DNA from 4 places in the Bradyrhizobium sp. KZN70725 genome. Region 1 is predicted to be linked to each of the others. Evidence: riboswitches for the same ligand, from Rfam matches in the RefSeq annotation. Region 1 holds a riboswitch; each other region holds the start of a gene.

Region 1 (4,179 bases):
CCGGTGCGCCGGCCTATCACGGGGGGCTGAGGTGCCGGTCCCGATCCTGCTGGTCGCGGGCTTCCTCGGGGCGGGCAAGACCACGGTCGTCAACCATCTGCTGGCGCATGCGCAAGGGCGGCGCATCGCCGCCGTGGTCAACGATTTCGGTGCGATCAATATCGACGCCGAGCTGATCGCCGGCGCCAGCGACGGCGTGGTCAGCCTGAGCAATGGCTGCATCTGCTGCACGCTGGAGGGCGACCTGCTGCGCACGCTCGCCACGTTGCTGCGGCGTGATCCGCGTCCCGAATTCATCGTGATCGAGACAAGCGGGATCGCCGATCCCGCCGATATCGTGCGCAACCTGATGGATCCCGTGATCTGGAAGGAGGCGCCGCTGGAGACCGTGCTGTGCGTGGTCGACGCGACGCAGCCTGCGGCGATGCTGAACGATGCGCTGCTGCGCTCGCAGCTCCGGGCGGCGGACGTGGTGGCGCTGAGCAAGGTCGATCTGACTGACGCCGCTGCGTGCGCCGCGATCCGCGACGCCGTGCGCGCGGTGCGTCCGGCGGCCGTGGTGGTCGATGCCTTGCATGGCGAGGTGCCGGCCGCGCTGCTGTTCCCGGCGGACCTCGATCATGTGCCGGCTCCGCGCGAGACCGCGCCGCGACGGCCGGCGTCCGATCGCTTCGAGACGCTGAGCTGGACCTCGGAGCGGCCCGTCGTGCTGCCGCGCTTGCAGCAGGCGATCGGCAGACTGGCGCCGAAGCTGGCGCGGGCGAAGGGATTGTTCGAGACGGTGGAGCAGCCCGGGCGGCTGACCGTGCTTCAACTCGCCGGCGGCCGCGCGACCCTGGCTGCGAGCGGCGTGCCGTCGCCCGGCGTGCCGCGCACGCGCATCGTGTTCATCGCCGAGATGGGTGCGCTGTCGCGCGCGGAGATTGATGAGGTGATGCAGGGATGCGTCGAGGCTCAGTGACGCGAACCTACGTTTCCCGTCATACTGAGGTGCGAGGGAAGCGGCGTCTCGAAGGATGAATCGGCCACCAGCCGGGCCGTGCATCCTTCGAGACGCGCGTGCCGCGCTCCTCAGGATGACGGGTTGCCTTTCGGCGTCAGCCCTCGACGTCGCTGTGTCATCGCCGCAGCAGCATCTCGCAAAGCATGTGTGCGACGATCATCGAATTGACAGCCCTGCCGGCACCACCTATCGTTTTTGCCGACGGTTCCCTTCGGGGATCAAAAGGGAATGCGGTGCGAGGGTAACCCCAATGCCGCAGCTGTCCCCGCAACTGTAAACGGCGAGCCTTTCGTCAATTTGCCACTGGGCCATCGGCCCGGGAAGGCGTCGACAGGCGATGACCCGTGAGCCAGGAGACCTGCCGTCAGTCGTGGTCACACGCGAGCACATCGGGCGGGGGCGTCCTGGTGGGATCGGAGCACTGCCTTTTCGGCAATGCGCCATCCGCGTTCGCGGTGACGTGCCACGTTACCGCGAGTCCTTTCATGTCTCCGTCCTCTCCCGTTGCGCGCAAATGGCGCCTCGGTCTTCTCTGCTCCCTGTCATCGCTGCTGTTGCCGGCCGAAGGCTCGGCACAAACGCCGCCACCAACCAGGCTCGATCCGATCGAGGTCGCGCCCTCGGCTGCGGCAAAGCCGAAGCCTGCGGCGCGCAGTCGTGACACGGCCGCCGCGGCGCGGCCACGGCCGAGGCCCGCGACGGCCGCCGCAGCCGGCAGCACGTCGCGCGCGGCTTCGTCGGGCACACCAGGGACGGCATCGCCGACGCTCAATGCCACCACGCAGGGCGGCACCGGCAGTCGTCTCAACCTGACGCCGCTGCAGACGCCGGCCAGCGTCGAGATCATCACGGCGCAGACCATCGCTGAACGCGGCCAGCATAATGTGCTCGATGCCGTCACCCAGGACGCGGCCGGGTTCGTCGCAACGCCGGCGCCAGGCAACGGCGGCCTGTCGTTCAGCACCCGCGGCTTTGCCGGCAGCAACTCGGTGATGACGCTGTATGACGGCACGCGCTTCTATATCGGCTCCGGCACGCTGACGTTCCCCTACGACACCTGGTCGACGCAGCGCATCGAAGTGCTGCGCGGCCCGGCCTCGGTGCTGTACGGCGAAGGCGCGATCGGCGGCGTCATCAACGTGATTCCGAAGAAGCCGCAGAGCACGCCCTATAACGAGGCCGAGGTTTCGCTCGACAGCAACATGACGCGGCGGCTCTCGGTGGACAGCACCGGTCCGATCAATCCCAATGTGTCGTACCGCATCAACGCCACCGGCAACATGTCGGACAGCTGGCTCGATCGCGACAAGACCTCGAACGCGGTGGTCTCCGCTGCCGTGCGGGTGCAGGCGTCGGACAATCTGGCCTTCACGCTGTCGGAGGACTACGGCGACCGCAGCCCGTCGCGCTATTTCGGCACGCCGCTGATCAACGGCTCGATCCAGGATGCGCTGCGCTTCAAGAACTACAACGCATTGGACAGCGCGATCCGCTATCAGGACAGCTGGACCCAGTTCAAGACCGAGTGGGACGTCGCCGACGGCATCAAGGTCAACAACACGCTGTATTATCTGACCAGCGAGCGGCACTGGCGCGACATCGAGAACTACACCTGGAATCCGAAGACCCAGCTGATCGATCGCACGAGCTATATCGAGATATTCCACGACCAGAAGCAGCTCGGCAACCGGATGGATACGACCTTCAGCGGCCACGTGTTCGGCCTTGCGAACCAGGTCGTCGCCGGGTTCGACGTCAACCGGATCGACTTCACCCATACCAACAACTCGCCCTATGGCGGCGCGTCCTCGGTCAATCCTTATGTGTTCGATCCCGGATCGTTCTTCGCCACGACGACGGCGACCACGCCGGGCTTCAACGCGATCGTCAATCAATACGCGCTGTTCGCCGAGGATCGGCTCTCGCTGACCGATCAGTTGTCGCTGGTGACCGGGGTCAGGTATGATCGCCCCGAAGTGGACCGCACCGACTACAAGACGCCGGCAAACAGTTTTGAGACGACGCTATCGGGCACTAGCTGGCGCGCGGGCCTCGTCTACGAGCCGATCAAGAACCTCGCGTTCTATGGCCAGTACGCGGTCGGCGTCGATCCGGTCAGCAATCTGATCTCACTGTCGACCACGCAGAAGACATTCCAGCTTGCGACCGGCAAGCAGACCGAGATCGGGGTCAAGCAGTCGTTCTGGGGCGGCCGCGGCGAGTGGACGCTGGCCGCCTACGAGATCGTCAAGACCGGGCTCACGATTCCCGATCCCGGCAACCCTACCGGCGGCGTGGCATTGCAGATCGGCCAGCAATCATCCCGCGGGGTCGAAGGATCGATCGGGCTCGCGCTGAACGACGGCTGGCGCGTCGACGCCAATCTTGCGCTGTTGCGCGCCAGATACGACAACAACAGCCAGGTGGTCGGCGGCAAGATCGTCAGCTTCAACGGCAATGTCCCGGTCAACGTGCCGCAGCAGGTCTCGAATGTCTGGCTGACCTGGGATTTCGCGCCCAACTGGTCGGTCTATGGCGGCGTGCAGATCGTCGGTGCGATGTACTCCGATCTTGCCAACACCCAGCTGCGGCCGGGCTACAACGTGGTCAATGGCGGCGTCAGGTGGAAGCCGGACGACCGCACCACGGTCGCGTTCCGCCTCTACAATCTGTTCGACAAGCCTTACGCGGTGACCTCGAACGGCACCGGGCAGTGGCTGCTCGGTGTGCCGCGTACCGCCGAATTGTCCGTCAACGTGAAGTTCTGACCATGCGCAACGCTCTGATCCGGCGCGGGCGGCGGTGGCTCTATATCGTCCATCGCTGGATCGGCATTGCGACGTGTCTCCTGTTCGCGATGTGGTTCATCTCCGGCCTCGTCATGATGTACGTGGCCTTTCCGCGCCTTACCGACAGCGAGCGCCTCGCCGCGCTTCCTGTCATTCCCTGGAGCAAGGTGCGGGTCACGCCTGATCGCGCGATGGCGATCGCAGGTGTCGAGCGTTATCCGCGTGACCTGCGGCTTTCGATGATGGACGACACGCCCGTCTATCGGGTGACCGGCTGGAAGGGAGGGACGATCACCATTTCGGCGACCGACGGCAGCGTGATTGACCGGATCACGCCGGACCAGGCGCTGGCCATTGCCGCTCATCATCCGCATGCCTTGCAGCCTC
Region 2 (4,179 bases), on a different contig from region 1:
GGCAGCGACGCCAGCGGATCGCCGCCGATCCGGATCTCGCCGCCCGACGAAATCAGCCCGGCCAGTGCACGCAGCAGCGTGGTCTTGCCGGCGCCGTTCGGGCCGACCAGCGCGACCAGATGGCCCGACGGCAGCGACAGCGAGACATCGTGCAGCACCTTGCGGCTGCCGAGCGAGGCATTGAGCGCCGCGGCGGAGAGCAGCGTCATGCCACGCCTCCGCCGAGCGCGCGGCGCTCGCGCATGATCAGATAGAGGAAGAACGGCACGCCGATGATCGAGGTCAGCACGCCGACCTTGATGTCCGAGGTTGAAGGAATGATGCGCACCGCGATGTCGGCGGCGAGCAGCAGCGCCGAGCCGGTGAGCGCGCTCGGCACCAAGAGCCGCGCCGGATCGTGACCGATCACGGGACGCATCAGATGCGGCGCGACGAGGCCGATGAAACCGATCGTGCCGGTGACTGCGACCGCGCCGCCGACGCCGAGCGCCACGCCCGTGATCACGAAGAGCCGCAACCGCCCGACGTCGACGCCGAGGCTCTGCGCCGCCTCCTCGCCAAGCGTCAGCGCGCGGAAGGCGCTCGCCTGGCTGAGCAGGATGGCGGCGCCCGCGACGATGAAGGGCAGCGCCAGCGCCACGTGCTGGAAGCTGCGGTCCTCCAGCGAGCCGAGCAGCCAGAACGCGATCTCCAGCACCACAAACGGATTGCTCGAGAGATTCATCACCAGTGCGGTCGCGGCTCCCGCAAAGCTCGAGATCGCGAGCCCAGCGAGGATCAGGATCAACAGCCCGGCATTGCGGCCGGCGATCGCAAGCAGCGCGAACACCGAGCCGAACGCGGCGATGATCGCCACCACCGGCAGCGCGTAGGAGCGCACATCGGCGAGGCCCAGCGCGATCACCAGCACCGCGCCGAACGCCGCCGATTGCGGCGCGCCGAATAGCGACGGCGAGGCCAGCGGATTGCGCAGCAGCCCTTGCAGCGCCGCACCGGACAGCCCGAGAATGCCGCCGATCGCAAATGCCAGGATGGTGCGCGGCAGGCGGATCTCGCGCACGATCACCTGCGCCACATCGCTGCTGCCGCCGAACAGCGCCTCGACCACCGCGAGCGGCGACAGCCGCACCGGCCCGATGCCGAGCGAGAGCACGCACAACAGGACCACGAGCGCGAGCAGCGCCGCCGTGGCGCCCCACCGGCGCCGCGCCGCGACCTCGGCCGCCAAGGCAAAATCCTGCACGCTCATCGGATCCATGCTCTTACAGCGATCGCCGTGGCAGACAAGCGACACTCGACAAAAACCGTGGCCGCGCGGCCGCCGCCCGACTTCCGCCGGATTGACTTTGCTACCCGGCCGAACCCTAGATGAACATGACGGTTCTTTCATGAGATGAAAAGGGAATGCGGTACGGGGAAACTTCCCCAACGCCGCGGCTGCCCCCGCAACTGTATGCGGTGAATCCTTCGTCACAGGCCACTGGGAATCTCGGTCCTGGGAAGGCGACGAAGGGTAACGACCCGCGAGCCAGGAGACCTGCCGTCAGCCGTGGTCACACGCGATGCTGCCGGTCGGGGAGTACAGGCATGAGCTTCACCTGATGCTGTGAGCACGATGGTGAGACTGGTTCGCGGTGACGTGCCACTGACGTTGCCGAGGCCTTGCTTATGTTCTCCTTCCCTTTCCATCGGCGGCGCCGCGCGCTTCTGCTCGCGTCGACGATGATCGCGCCGGCGACGATGCTCGCGCCGGCATTCCTTGTCTCCGCAGCGCGGGCGCAGGAGGCACCCGCTCCCGATCAGCTGCCGGCGATCGAAGTCACCAAGCCGGGCGACCAGAACGTCACGCGCGCCAGGCCGGCCGCTGACGAAGCGCCGGCGCCGCGACGCCCGGCGCCGGGCACCTCGCAAGGCAACAATACAGGCAGCGGAGCCGGATCGGGCACGATAGGGACCGGTGTGGCCACCGGAACGGGCGGCACCGGCGGCCGCCAGTTCGCCGGCATTGTCGGCACCTCCTCGGCCGTGATCACCGCCGACGACATCGCGCATTCGCCGGTGCAGTCGTTACCCGAGATCCTCGCGCAGGTGCCGGGCGTGCAGCTGCAAACGCCCTATGGCGGACCGAACGGCGCCAAGACGTCGGTCGACCTGCGCGGCTTCGGCGCATTCGCGACCGACAATACGCTGTTCCTGCTCAACGGCCGCCGCCTCAACGACGTCGACAAGGCCGGCTTCGACCTCACCACGATTCCGCTCGATTCGATCGAGCGCATCGAGATCACGCGCGGCAACAGCGGCGCGGTGCTTTACGGCGACAATGCGGTGGGCGGCGTCGTCAACATCATCACCAAGACCGGCGTCGGCGGCCCGCCGACGACGATGCGGGCCGAGGCCGGAGCTGGCTCGTTCAACACCCGCATGGCCGCGGTCTCCGCAGCGCTCAATTCCGGACCGTGGTCCACCTCGTTCTACGGCAATGGCATCAAGTCCGACGGCTACCGCGTCAACAATGCGCTCGACCAGCGCAACGCCGTCGGCAACATCAACTACACGACGCCTGATCTCACCGCCTTCCTGACCGTCACCGGCAGCGACCAGAAGCTCGGCCTACCCGGCGGACGGCTGGTCGATCCGTCGATCGGCGTGAACGAGCTGCTCACCGATCGCCGCGGCGCCGCGACGCCCTTCGACTATGCCAACCAGCAGACCGCCAGCGTCACCGCCGGCTTCACCAAGACGCTGATGAACGGCGTCGACCTCATCGTCGACGGCGGCTGGCGGCAGCGCGAGACGCAGAGCGGCTTCTTCGGCACGATGCCGACCATCAGCTTCGCTTCGACCTACAATGATGCCGCGCTGCAGACCTGGTCGCTGACGCCGCGGCTCAGCGTCAAGAATGTGATGCTGGGCGTGCCGTCGACGATCCTGACCGGCATCGACTATTACGATTCGAGCTTCCGCGAGGCGCGCGGCGCCTATCAGGGCGTCGACCCGTTCCACATCTACAATATCGAGCAGCAGAGCGTGGCCGGCTATTGGCAACATACGCTGGGCCTGTTGCCAACGACCGACATCTCCTACGGCGCGCGCGTCCAGAATACCAGCATCTCGGCGCGCGATCGCTACGACCCGAATGCGCCATTCGCGTTCGACACGCAGGCGGCACCGCTCGACAGCAACGAGACGCAATACGCCCTGCATGTCGGCGCCGAGCATCGCCTGACCGACACCTTCTCGGTGTTCGGCCGCGCGGCGCGCGCGTTCCGCACGCCCGATGTCGACGAGCGCGTCGCATCCGGACCGTCGTTCGATCCGCTGACCTTCGCCCCGATCCCGCAGAATTTCCAGCTCAAGACCCAGACCTCGCAGGATGTCGAGGGCGGCTTCCGGGTCAAGACCAACCTGTTTCAGGTCCAGACCAGCGTCTATCTGATGGATCTCGAGAACGAGATCCATTTCAACCCGGTGCTGTTCTTCAACACCAACCTCGACCCCACCCGCCGCTGTGGCTCGGAAACCAGTGCCTCGCTCAAGTTCAGCGATACGGTGACCCTGCGCGGCGGCATGGCGATCACCCGCGCGGTGTTCCGCGAAGGCATCTGGACCGGCAACGACGTGCCGCTGGTGTCGCGCTACACCGGCAATCTCGGCGTCACCTGGAATATCTGGCAGAACTATCTGGTGCTCGACGCCACGGTGCGGGCCTGGAGCTCGCGCATCATGGACAACGATCAGGCCAACACCCAGAGCCGGATTCCCGGCAACGCCACCGCCGATATCAAGCTGAGCGGGCAAGTTGACCGCTTCTTCTGGTCACTGAGCGTGAACAACCTGTTCAACGCGCTCTATTACGACTACGCCATCGCGAGCACGTTCACCGAAGGCCGCTTCTCGGCCTATCCGCTGCCCGGCCGCACCTACATGGTAAAGGCCGGCGCGACGTTTTAGAGCGTGAACCGGTGGGGCGGGTCTGCCCCGCGCACCGTCTCCGAACATTACAAACGCACCGAAACTGGGGTAGAGTTCCGGCAGCTGATTTGACCCGCGCAGGGGAAACGCATGGCCAAGGCCGGGAAGCAGACCAAGGGCGGCACGAAGATCAAGGACAAGACCGACGACAAGTCGAAGAAGCCTCCGCCACCCGCAGCGTTGCAGGACGACGAGTACTATGAGGAC
Region 3 (4,179 bases), on a different contig from region 1:
ATATTGTTACTGGTCCGGTCAACATCGCCTTCACCGGCTTGCGGGTTAATGATTGCGCATAGAGCCACCAATCTACAGTGATCGGTTTGGGCCGCAAAACATCGCCGAACAGGATCGGTGGCCTGACACAGCGCGAGCCATAGGATTGTACCCAACCGTTCCTGGTAAATGCGAATCCGGCGAGTTGCTCGCCGAAGTACTGCACCATGTCATTGCGCTCGAACTCGCCGTGCACGAGGACGTCCAGACCAATGTCCTCCTGCCAACGCAGAGCGCGCGCGGTCTCCTCCTTGAGGAACTTGTGGTATTGCTCTTCGCTCATCGCGCCTTGCGCATGTGCTGCGCGGGCATTACGGACCTCAGAGGTTTGCGGGAAGGATCCGATCGTCGTGGTAGGAAAGGAGGGTAGTCCAAAGCGCTTGCGCTGGATCTCGGCCCGACGGACAAATGGGCTGGCGCGCCGGCGCATGGCCTCGTCAATCGCTCGCATCCGCACCGCGAGATTGGCATCACGGATCTTTGGTGAAGTCCGGCGGACGGACACGGCCGACTGCGATTCAGCAAGACTTTCAGCCACATTCTGATCACCCGCGAGCGCCCGCGCCAGGATTGCTAGCTCACGCATCTTCTGTACCGAAAAGGCAAGCCAGCTCTTGAGATCGGATGCAAGTCCGGTCTCGAGTTCAACATCGACGGGCACATGAAGCAGCGAGCAGGACGGAGCGATCTGGACACGATCCCTGCCAAGCTTGGCAATGGCGGGATCCAGTTGCTGGCGGAGCGTCGACAGGTTCGAGCGCCATACATTTCGTCCGTCGATGACGCCGAGGGACATGACGAGGTCACTTCGGCGGGCAGCAATGATCCGGCCCAACAGGTTCGGCGCGCGAACCAAATCCACGTGCAGTCCGGCGACGGGCATGTTCAAAGCTGTGTCCAGATTATCGCCGAGATCGCCGAAATAGCTCGCGACCATGATCTTGACGTCCGGTACTTCCCTGGCGAGCCGATCGTAGACGTGTAGCAAAGATCTTCGCGCCCCCTCCTCCAGATCAAGAACCAGGCAGGGCTCGTCGCATTGAACCCACTTTGCTCCCCGTTTGGCTAGTTCCTGCAGAACCTCGACATAGACCGGTATCAGCTCATCCAGGAGCGACAGCGGCTGGAACGCAGGATCCGCACTCTTGCCAAGCTTTAGGAATGTGACCGGCCCGATCAGCACAGGGCGGGTCTGGAACCCGAGGGCTTTGGCTTCCTCGTACTCCTCGATAGGCTTTCGCGAGGACAGGCGGAACGTCTGTCCTCGATGAAATTCAGGGACCATGTAGTGGTAGTTGGTGTCGAACCACTTGGTCATTTCCTGTGCGGGCGCGCCATATCCGCCCGATCCGTGGCTGCAACTCGCAGTCTGGCGGTCCCACTGTGAACCGCGGGCCATCTCGAAGTACGTCTTGAGCGAAACCGGTTCGGTTTTCGAGGCGTAGATTTCCGGAATGGCACCAACCATGACGGAGGTGTCGAGCACCTGGTCGTACAACGAGAAATCGTTGGACGGAATGACGGTGACACCGAGGGATTTTTGGCGGGCCCAGTTCGCAGCACGCAGGCCAGCTGCATCCTCGAGCAATTGCTGTTCGCTAATTGCGCCGGCCCAGTAACTTTCAAGCGCGCGTTTGAGCTCGCGCCTCGGGCCGATCCGAGGCGTTCCAAGCGTAGCAACCGGAAGGGAGAGAAGAGACATAGCGCTAACCCCGTAGTTGGGGGCAAAGGCGATGGCGGACGCAAGCAGGATCGCCCGAGCGGCGGCTGCTTGGCGCACCACCGGGACACCCCGCCCGTGGACGTATATGTGGTCGAGGCAGGTCTCCTGGCTCGCGGGTCATCGCCGCTGTCCGGCCTTCCCGAAGCCGCACGGGCTTCAGTGACTTTGTTGGACAGCGGCTCGCCGCTTACAGTTGCGGGGGCAGCGCCGGCCTGTTCACCGGCTTCCCTCTTAGCTCCGAATCCAGCGGGACCGGAGAACCTCTACTATATCGATTATCGGCAACAGACCGCTTCCGTCAACCTCTCAGATGACTCTCTCACTTCAATGCCGCCATCGGTGACTCACATGGCCATTTAACGTCGAAAGTTGACCACGATTGGAAGCTCTCTCCAAATATACGTGTCGAAAAGAATTGTCGAAGGCGCGAGTCGCGGCGCTTCCGGCGTGCCGGCGTCCTGTCTCTCGACAGCCATGAACCGCCGCCAGGGCAAAACACCTGCGCAAGTTTCATCAGCATACTCGGCGCGCATGTTGATCTACGAGCCAACCAATCTTGGTAGGCGATTTGCGGCCTCTCATGCCGATAATACTCGGGCACGCATATCGATTCGCCTCAACGAACACTGGGACCCGCAATGAAAATGGCTGTTTGGAGCGCCGTCGGCGTCTTTGCTGTCACCGTCTTTGCGGTCGGCCTGTTCGGGTGGTTGGTGAAAGCGTTCATGAATCAACCCGTCAGACAGAGGCTCTCGAGAATGTTGAGCGACGCGAGAGGAAGTTAGCGCGACTTGATCGTTTCTCGCTTGCCGGCCGCCGCGATTGGAAACAGCGGCTCATCCAACCATGAATGCTTGGCCGAGGCAGCTGGACGATTAACCAGATCGAACCATCGTGCGCGTAGGCAGAAACGCGCGCGCCATATCATGTGCCTGCCTGACGACGCGCTTTCGAACGATTCCGCACGCCCGGCGGTGACGAGCGACTTTTGCTTATTATCAATTACGAGCCGATAGAGATCGGCTGATAGAGATCGCTGGGCGTTCGGGTGAGCACACCGGACGGTTCAACAGCTTTCAACGGTGCCTCCCGATTTCTCATCCGTAAATCGGCAGCGGCTTTCGCCTGCGCCTCTCGAAGATCGGCGCGACAAAAGCTGAACCGGCCCGCGCGGATCGGCTGAATGGAAACATTGAAACGAGCGCCGTCGGAAAGCCAACAAACATTGCAATAATCTGGCGCGATTTGCCGGCTATTTCCTGGCACGAAGGATGCAAGCTCAGGGGTGCCCAGGCTTCTCCTCCTGGGCAGGTCCAGCACAGCAAATTGAGGTTGTGGCTGGCCCACTGAAGTTAGCGGCGCGTGACATCGAGGGGACAGCGCCTGCTCGCGCGGGACATCGGCAGGCGCCCGTGTCACGTTGCCGCTAACTTCTTCCAATCGAGGATAGCATTGAAGGCTGCCCGCTTTGACGTGTGGATGAAAAACCGATGGTCCGGCCGTTATGAAGAGAATGTCTGCAAGAGGCGTGCTCTGTCTCTGTCAATCGCTGATTTTCCTTGCTGGGCTGGTTGCGACGGGCAACAGTGCGCGAGCCGGCGAAAACGCGCTCGTCGAACGAGTCAAGTCAACCTGGCGAGCACGAAATGGTGAGACAATCGAGCACATTGTCTCGAAAGTCTCGAAAGTGGCGCACTTCGTCCCTCGAAACTGGGGAATCGCCGAAGGCATCGACCACACTGAGTATGTTTATCTTTCCTGGACCAGACATCAGGATAACAAATCAGACGAACATTACCTTATTACCTGGAAGATCGGGACCGACGGAAAGATTGAAGTTGCGTCTCCCTATGCAAAGCCCATCGAACTCGGCTGGCACGCCCTGGCGCTTTCGCTCATCGCCAGTGAAGTCACCGACGGCGAAAACGACGCAAACCTTCGTTTTCTGCATAATCCGGTCAATTTCAACTTTGTGACGACCGCGCAGGGCAAGCTCGGAGATCTTCTCCGGCACGGCCGCTGTCATATTATCGAACCTGTTGTCGTGGATTACGTTACGGCGGCGAATGACAAGCCAACGGAAAAAGCGCACCGGTGGCGCGTTCTGCTGTTGGTGAACTGCAACATACCAGGCCCTCGCTACTTTACCGAAAATGGGGTCATCACCTTCGTCAAGCGCGAGGGACACGATTGGGAGCCGCAATCTTTCCTTGCCAAGAGGATTGCGACTTTTCCTCCCGGCGCCTGGTTCCATCACATAGAGCCAAACGAACGGGACACATTGGAGGGGGTGCGAAAGGCCTCGACAAATGATCAGGATGGCAGCGCTACTCCTTGAGCGCTGAGCGCCTCGGGCCAAAGCAGGACCCATGCGCTGGAAAATTGACGCGTCCAGCTATGCCGACAGGAGGCGAGCC
Region 4 (4,179 bases), on a different contig from region 1:
ATTCGCCACGTTGTGCTGGCAGTGAACAAGATCGACCTTGTCGCATACAGCAAGGTTGCTTTCGATCGGATCGTCGCCAGCTATCTGGCCTTTGCCGCCGGCCTTGGCTTTAGTTCGATTGTTCCGATCCCGATCTCTGCCCGCCACGGCGACAACGTCGTTGACCGGTCCGCTCATACCAAGTGGTATCATGGTCCATGCCTGATGGAGCATTTGGAGAGCATCGATATCCAGTCCGACACTGCAAGCCAGGCTTTCCGCTTTCCGGTCCAATGGGTGAACCGGCCCGACCCGGATTTTCGCGGCTACGCCGGATCGGTGGCTTCCGGCAGGATATCGGCAGGCGACGAGATCGTTGTCGCCGCATCCGGACGGACCACCCGCATCAAGCGGATCGTGACCCATGATGGCGACCTTGTCGACGCCGAAGCCGGCGATGCCGTCACCATTACGCTGGAAGACGAGATCGATATCGGCCGTGGCGATCTTCTGTCGCGGCCAACCGAACGACCCAGCGTCGCCGACCAATTCGCCGCTTATCTGATCTGGATGGACAACGAGCCGCTGGCTCCCGGACGAAATTACATCCTGCGGATTGGCTTGCAGACGGTCGCCGGCAGCATTACCGCAATCAGGCATCGGATCGATGTCAACACATGTGAGCACCTGGCTGCCGAGACGCTTTCTCTCAATGAGATCGCGTTCTGCAATGTTGCGACCACACTGCCCGCCGCATTCGATCCTTACGACGTCAACCGGAAAACCGGATCATTCATCGTCATTGATCGTTACACCAATCGTACGGTCGGCGCCGGCATGATTGCGTTTCCGCTGCGGCGGGCCACCAATGTTCCCTGGCAGGCGCTTTCGGTGGGCAGGGGTGAGCGCGCCGCGCTCAAGGATCAGAAGCCTTGCGTCGTCTGGTTCACCGGTCTGTCTGGCGCGGGAAAGTCGACGATCGCCAACATGGTTGATCAGAAGCTGCTCGCAATGTCGCGGCATGCCATGCTGCTAGATGGTGACAACCTCCGGAACGGATTGAACGCGGACCTAGGCTTCTCGAAGGCTGAGCGGGAGGAGAACATTCGGCGCGTCGGACACGTTGCCAAGTTGATGCTGGACAGCGGCTTGATCGTGATCTGCTCGTTCATCTCCCCCTACAGGTCCGAACGAGACATGGTTCGCAGCCTGATTGGCAAGGACGAGTTCATCGAAGTCTTTGTCGATACGCCAATCGAGGAATGCGCAAGGCGGGATCCAAAGGGTCTCTACTCAAAGGCAAAAGCCGGTGAGATCAAGAACTTCACAGGCATCGATGCGTCCTACGAAGCGCCAATAAGGCCGGAAATTCATCTCAGGACGATGGCGCAGGCCCCAGAGCAAGCAGCGGAAGTCGTCGTCGACGCCGTGATGGCGCGCGCGCTCCTCTGCGATGAGCGGCGATAAACCTGTCGCTTCGTCGTCGCGGATGCCGCTCACCAGCTACTGGTCTGGCGATGGCGACTCGGGTTAAGTGGGAGCATCGATCGGATTCGCCGATGCTAAAGGATTAAGATGGTTGCATCCACTCGTCGATTGCCCGCTTCCGGTTACGTGCTCGAAGTCGACGGTCAATTGAAAACCGAATTCGCGACAAGAGACGGCGCCTGGGCAGGAGCGCAAGAGCTTAAGAAGCGCCGTCCCATGCTCCAGGTCCGAGTCTATGACGCCATGACCAAGGACAGAGAGGAAGTCAGCCTTCCAGTCGCCTGAGTGTTTCAACCGCCGTTTGTCTGCGCGAGCGGCGAGCGCCGCGCCGAGTTCTTGTGCAACAGAGCCGCAGTGTCTTGGCGCCTCGATCTCGTCCGCAATCCGAGGTTGAGGAGCAAAGTGCCCTTTTTCCTGAGCTGCGGTGTCGCACGATGTTCGCCAACGATTACTTGACACGCCCTCTGAAGCCATTTCGCTTGTCATCGGTAGTGTTCGAAAGGCTATTCAAGGGCGTTCGGCGGGTCCTGCCTGGCCCATGCCGGAGCTGTCCGACGCAACTGTAAGCGGCGAGGCGATGACCATTTCGTGCCACTGGGATTCGCGATCCTGAGAAGGTGGCCAAGAGCCGCGAACCAAAACCTGCTACCAGCCGTTGCCGTGCGCAAATGCGTCGGACGGGGTGCTCTGAGGCATTGGTTGGCCCGTTAAACTCGACTACGGCTCAGATCGAGGTTGCAACGTCAATGCGGCGGCGCAATCGCGCGACGCGAGCTGACGGCGGGATAGAAGCCGCACGAAGCGGTCCAGCACGTTAGCCCAGCAGAGCGGCACGAAAACTGCACCGCGAGGGGGGACCAGCCCTGAGAAGTAGGAAATGCCACTCAACTCCACTGCCGTTGCGACCAGCGCAATTGTCTCGTGCCGCGAATGGGCATGATCATCGGATGCTGTATCCGTCGGTTCGTCTTCAACCTGAACGAACCGGCTTTGACGCGCGCGGCACTTATGCAACGAGGGACGTTCGTGGTCGAACTCATCCTTGAATGCGCTGCCGAGGCAAGATCATGTTCGCATATCTAAAGCTTGCCATAGACGACGCATCGGCTGCCTCGCGTAGTCGAATCATCTCGCTCTATGCCTTCTTGTTGGCCATCAATTGCTTGGCCTGGACCTGGGCCATCGTGGCGCTGTCAGAGCGGCCGACGCTGCTGGCAACAGCGTTGCTGGCCTATGTGCTCGGCCTTCGGCACGCCGTCGATGCCGATCATATCGCGACCATCGACAATGTCGTTCGCAAGCTGATGCAGGATGGCAGACACCCCCTCGCGGTCGGACTTTTCTTCGCATTTGGCCATTCCTTGTCTGTTGCAGTGGCGGTCGCCGCGATCGCAGCTGCGGCACTCGCGCTGCAAAGCGGTTTCCAGGAGTTCCGGGCGGTTGGCAGCATCGTCGGTACCGGTGCATCGGCCTTCTTCTTGCTGACGATTGCCGCCATCAACCTTGCGATCCTACGGGATGTCTGGCGGAGCTTTCAGCGTGCGCGGCGTGGCGAACACATCGGAAAGCATGAGTTCGATCTGCTTCTGTCCGGTCGTGGCTTGCTGTCCCGCCTCTTGCGTCCGCTGTTTCGCATGGTGACGGCGAGCTGGCAGATGTTCGCGATCGGTCTGTTGTTCGGCCTCGGATTCGATACCGCGACGGAAATCAGCCTTTTCACCGTCGCAGCCGGGCAGGCTTCGGGAGGGCTGGACTTCAGTACGGTGATGATATTTCCGGCTCTCTTCACCGCCGGCATGATGCTCGTCGATACGACCGACAGCGTCTTGATGGTCGGCGCTTATGGCTGGGCTTTCCTCAATCCGATCCGCAAGATCTGGTACAATCTGACCATTACGGCCATCTCAGTCGTCGTGGCGCTGCTGATCGGCGGCATCGAGGCACTCGGCCTGCTCGCCAACAAATTGGCGCTTGAAGGCACCTTCTGGAGCGCAGTGGACGATCTCAACGGCAGCTTGGCCAATTTCGGCTATCTCGTGGTCGGCATCTTCCTAGTCAGTTGGGCGCTGTCATTTGCGATCTATCGCTGGCAAGGACTCGAAAAGCCGCTCAAGCCGGGGTGAGCTCATACAACCGGATGAGCTACGGCACGCCGAAGCCTCCAAGCTTATGCGCGACCTGATGCGCGAAAGCATCTCGGTCGACGAGTCCCCGCTCGTTGTGATGCGGCATGGGAAGCTCCTGCATGATTCATCCCTCTAGTCTCAGACTTGAAGTTTTTTGTGGGAATAGGATTGTCGCCACAAGCGGGGCTGACACGCCAGGTCTGGCGGAGGCCATTCGGCTTGACGAATGCCATAGCTGTTCCGCATCGTTGATAGCAAACATTATATCTGGCGGCGACGGATCTGCAGGGGCACCGGTACAAACGACATCAGGCGGATGCGCGTTCCAAAGCACAGCAAGGTAGATGGTTGGATCGTGACGGTCGCCATCAAGAAAAATGGCTACGACAAACGGCTTCTAGCACACAAGCTGCGTGACTGGTGTCGCCGGCGCGACCGAAGTCGTGGCTGACCAAGAAGGCGGGCATGCTAATGCCGCAATCTTCAGCTGTCCGATGCAGAGGGACAACTGCGACGGTCCGCGTTCGGCCGACGCGACTATCGTTGCACATGATGACAAGATCGAGCTAATCATCGCACGTCTTCG

What was found. Region 1 has a riboswitch for cobalamin ahead of ACZBJS_RS29505 (TonB-dependent receptor). Riboswitches for the same ligand answer to the same signal wherever they lie in the genome.
Region 2: it holds a riboswitch for cobalamin, as region 1 does, so the genes downstream of both, ACZBJS_RS34590 (TonB-dependent receptor) here and ACZBJS_RS29505 (TonB-dependent receptor) in region 1, are expected to answer to the same signal.
Region 3: it holds a riboswitch for cobalamin, as region 1 does, so the genes downstream of both, metE (5-methyltetrahydropteroyltriglutamate--homocysteine S-methyltransferase) here and ACZBJS_RS29505 (TonB-dependent receptor) in region 1, are expected to answer to the same signal.
Region 4: it holds a riboswitch for cobalamin, as region 1 does, so the genes downstream of both, ACZBJS_RS38475 (HoxN/HupN/NixA family nickel/cobalt transporter) here and ACZBJS_RS29505 (TonB-dependent receptor) in region 1, are expected to answer to the same signal.

Annotation. Positions count from the first base shown of each region.
Region 1 is NZ_JBUYWT010000039.1:36,188-40,366, reverse strand. It holds gene ACZBJS_RS29515 (amidohydrolase family protein) at 1-30, shown strand, start outside; gene ACZBJS_RS29510 (CobW family GTP-binding protein) at 32-961, shown strand; cobalamin riboswitch at 1,189-1,383, shown strand; gene ACZBJS_RS29505 (TonB-dependent receptor) at 1,489-3,771, shown strand; gene ACZBJS_RS29500 (PepSY domain-containing protein) at 3,774-4,179, shown strand, end outside.
Region 2 is NZ_JBUYWT010000057.1:13,306-17,484, forward strand. It holds gene ACZBJS_RS34580 (ABC transporter ATP-binding protein) at 1-209, opposite strand, end outside; gene ACZBJS_RS34585 (FecCD family ABC transporter permease) at 206-1,249, opposite strand; cobalamin riboswitch at 1,362-1,559, shown strand; gene ACZBJS_RS34590 (TonB-dependent receptor) at 1,669-3,951, shown strand; gene ACZBJS_RS34595 (hypothetical protein) at 4,063-4,179, shown strand, end outside.
Region 3 is NZ_JBUYWT010000084.1:13,987-18,165, reverse strand. It holds gene metE (5-methyltetrahydropteroyltriglutamate--homocysteine S-methyltransferase) at 1-1,741, opposite strand, end outside; cobalamin riboswitch at 1,841-2,042, opposite strand; gene ACZBJS_RS39035 (hypothetical protein) at 2,765-3,202, opposite strand; gene ACZBJS_RS39030 (nodulate formation efficiency C protein) at 3,276-4,100, shown strand.
Region 4 is NZ_JBUYWT010000079.1:18,388-22,566, reverse strand. It holds gene cysN (sulfate adenylyltransferase subunit CysN) at 1-1,446, shown strand, start outside; cobalamin riboswitch at 1,940-2,131, shown strand; gene ACZBJS_RS38475 (HoxN/HupN/NixA family nickel/cobalt transporter) at 2,514-3,590, shown strand.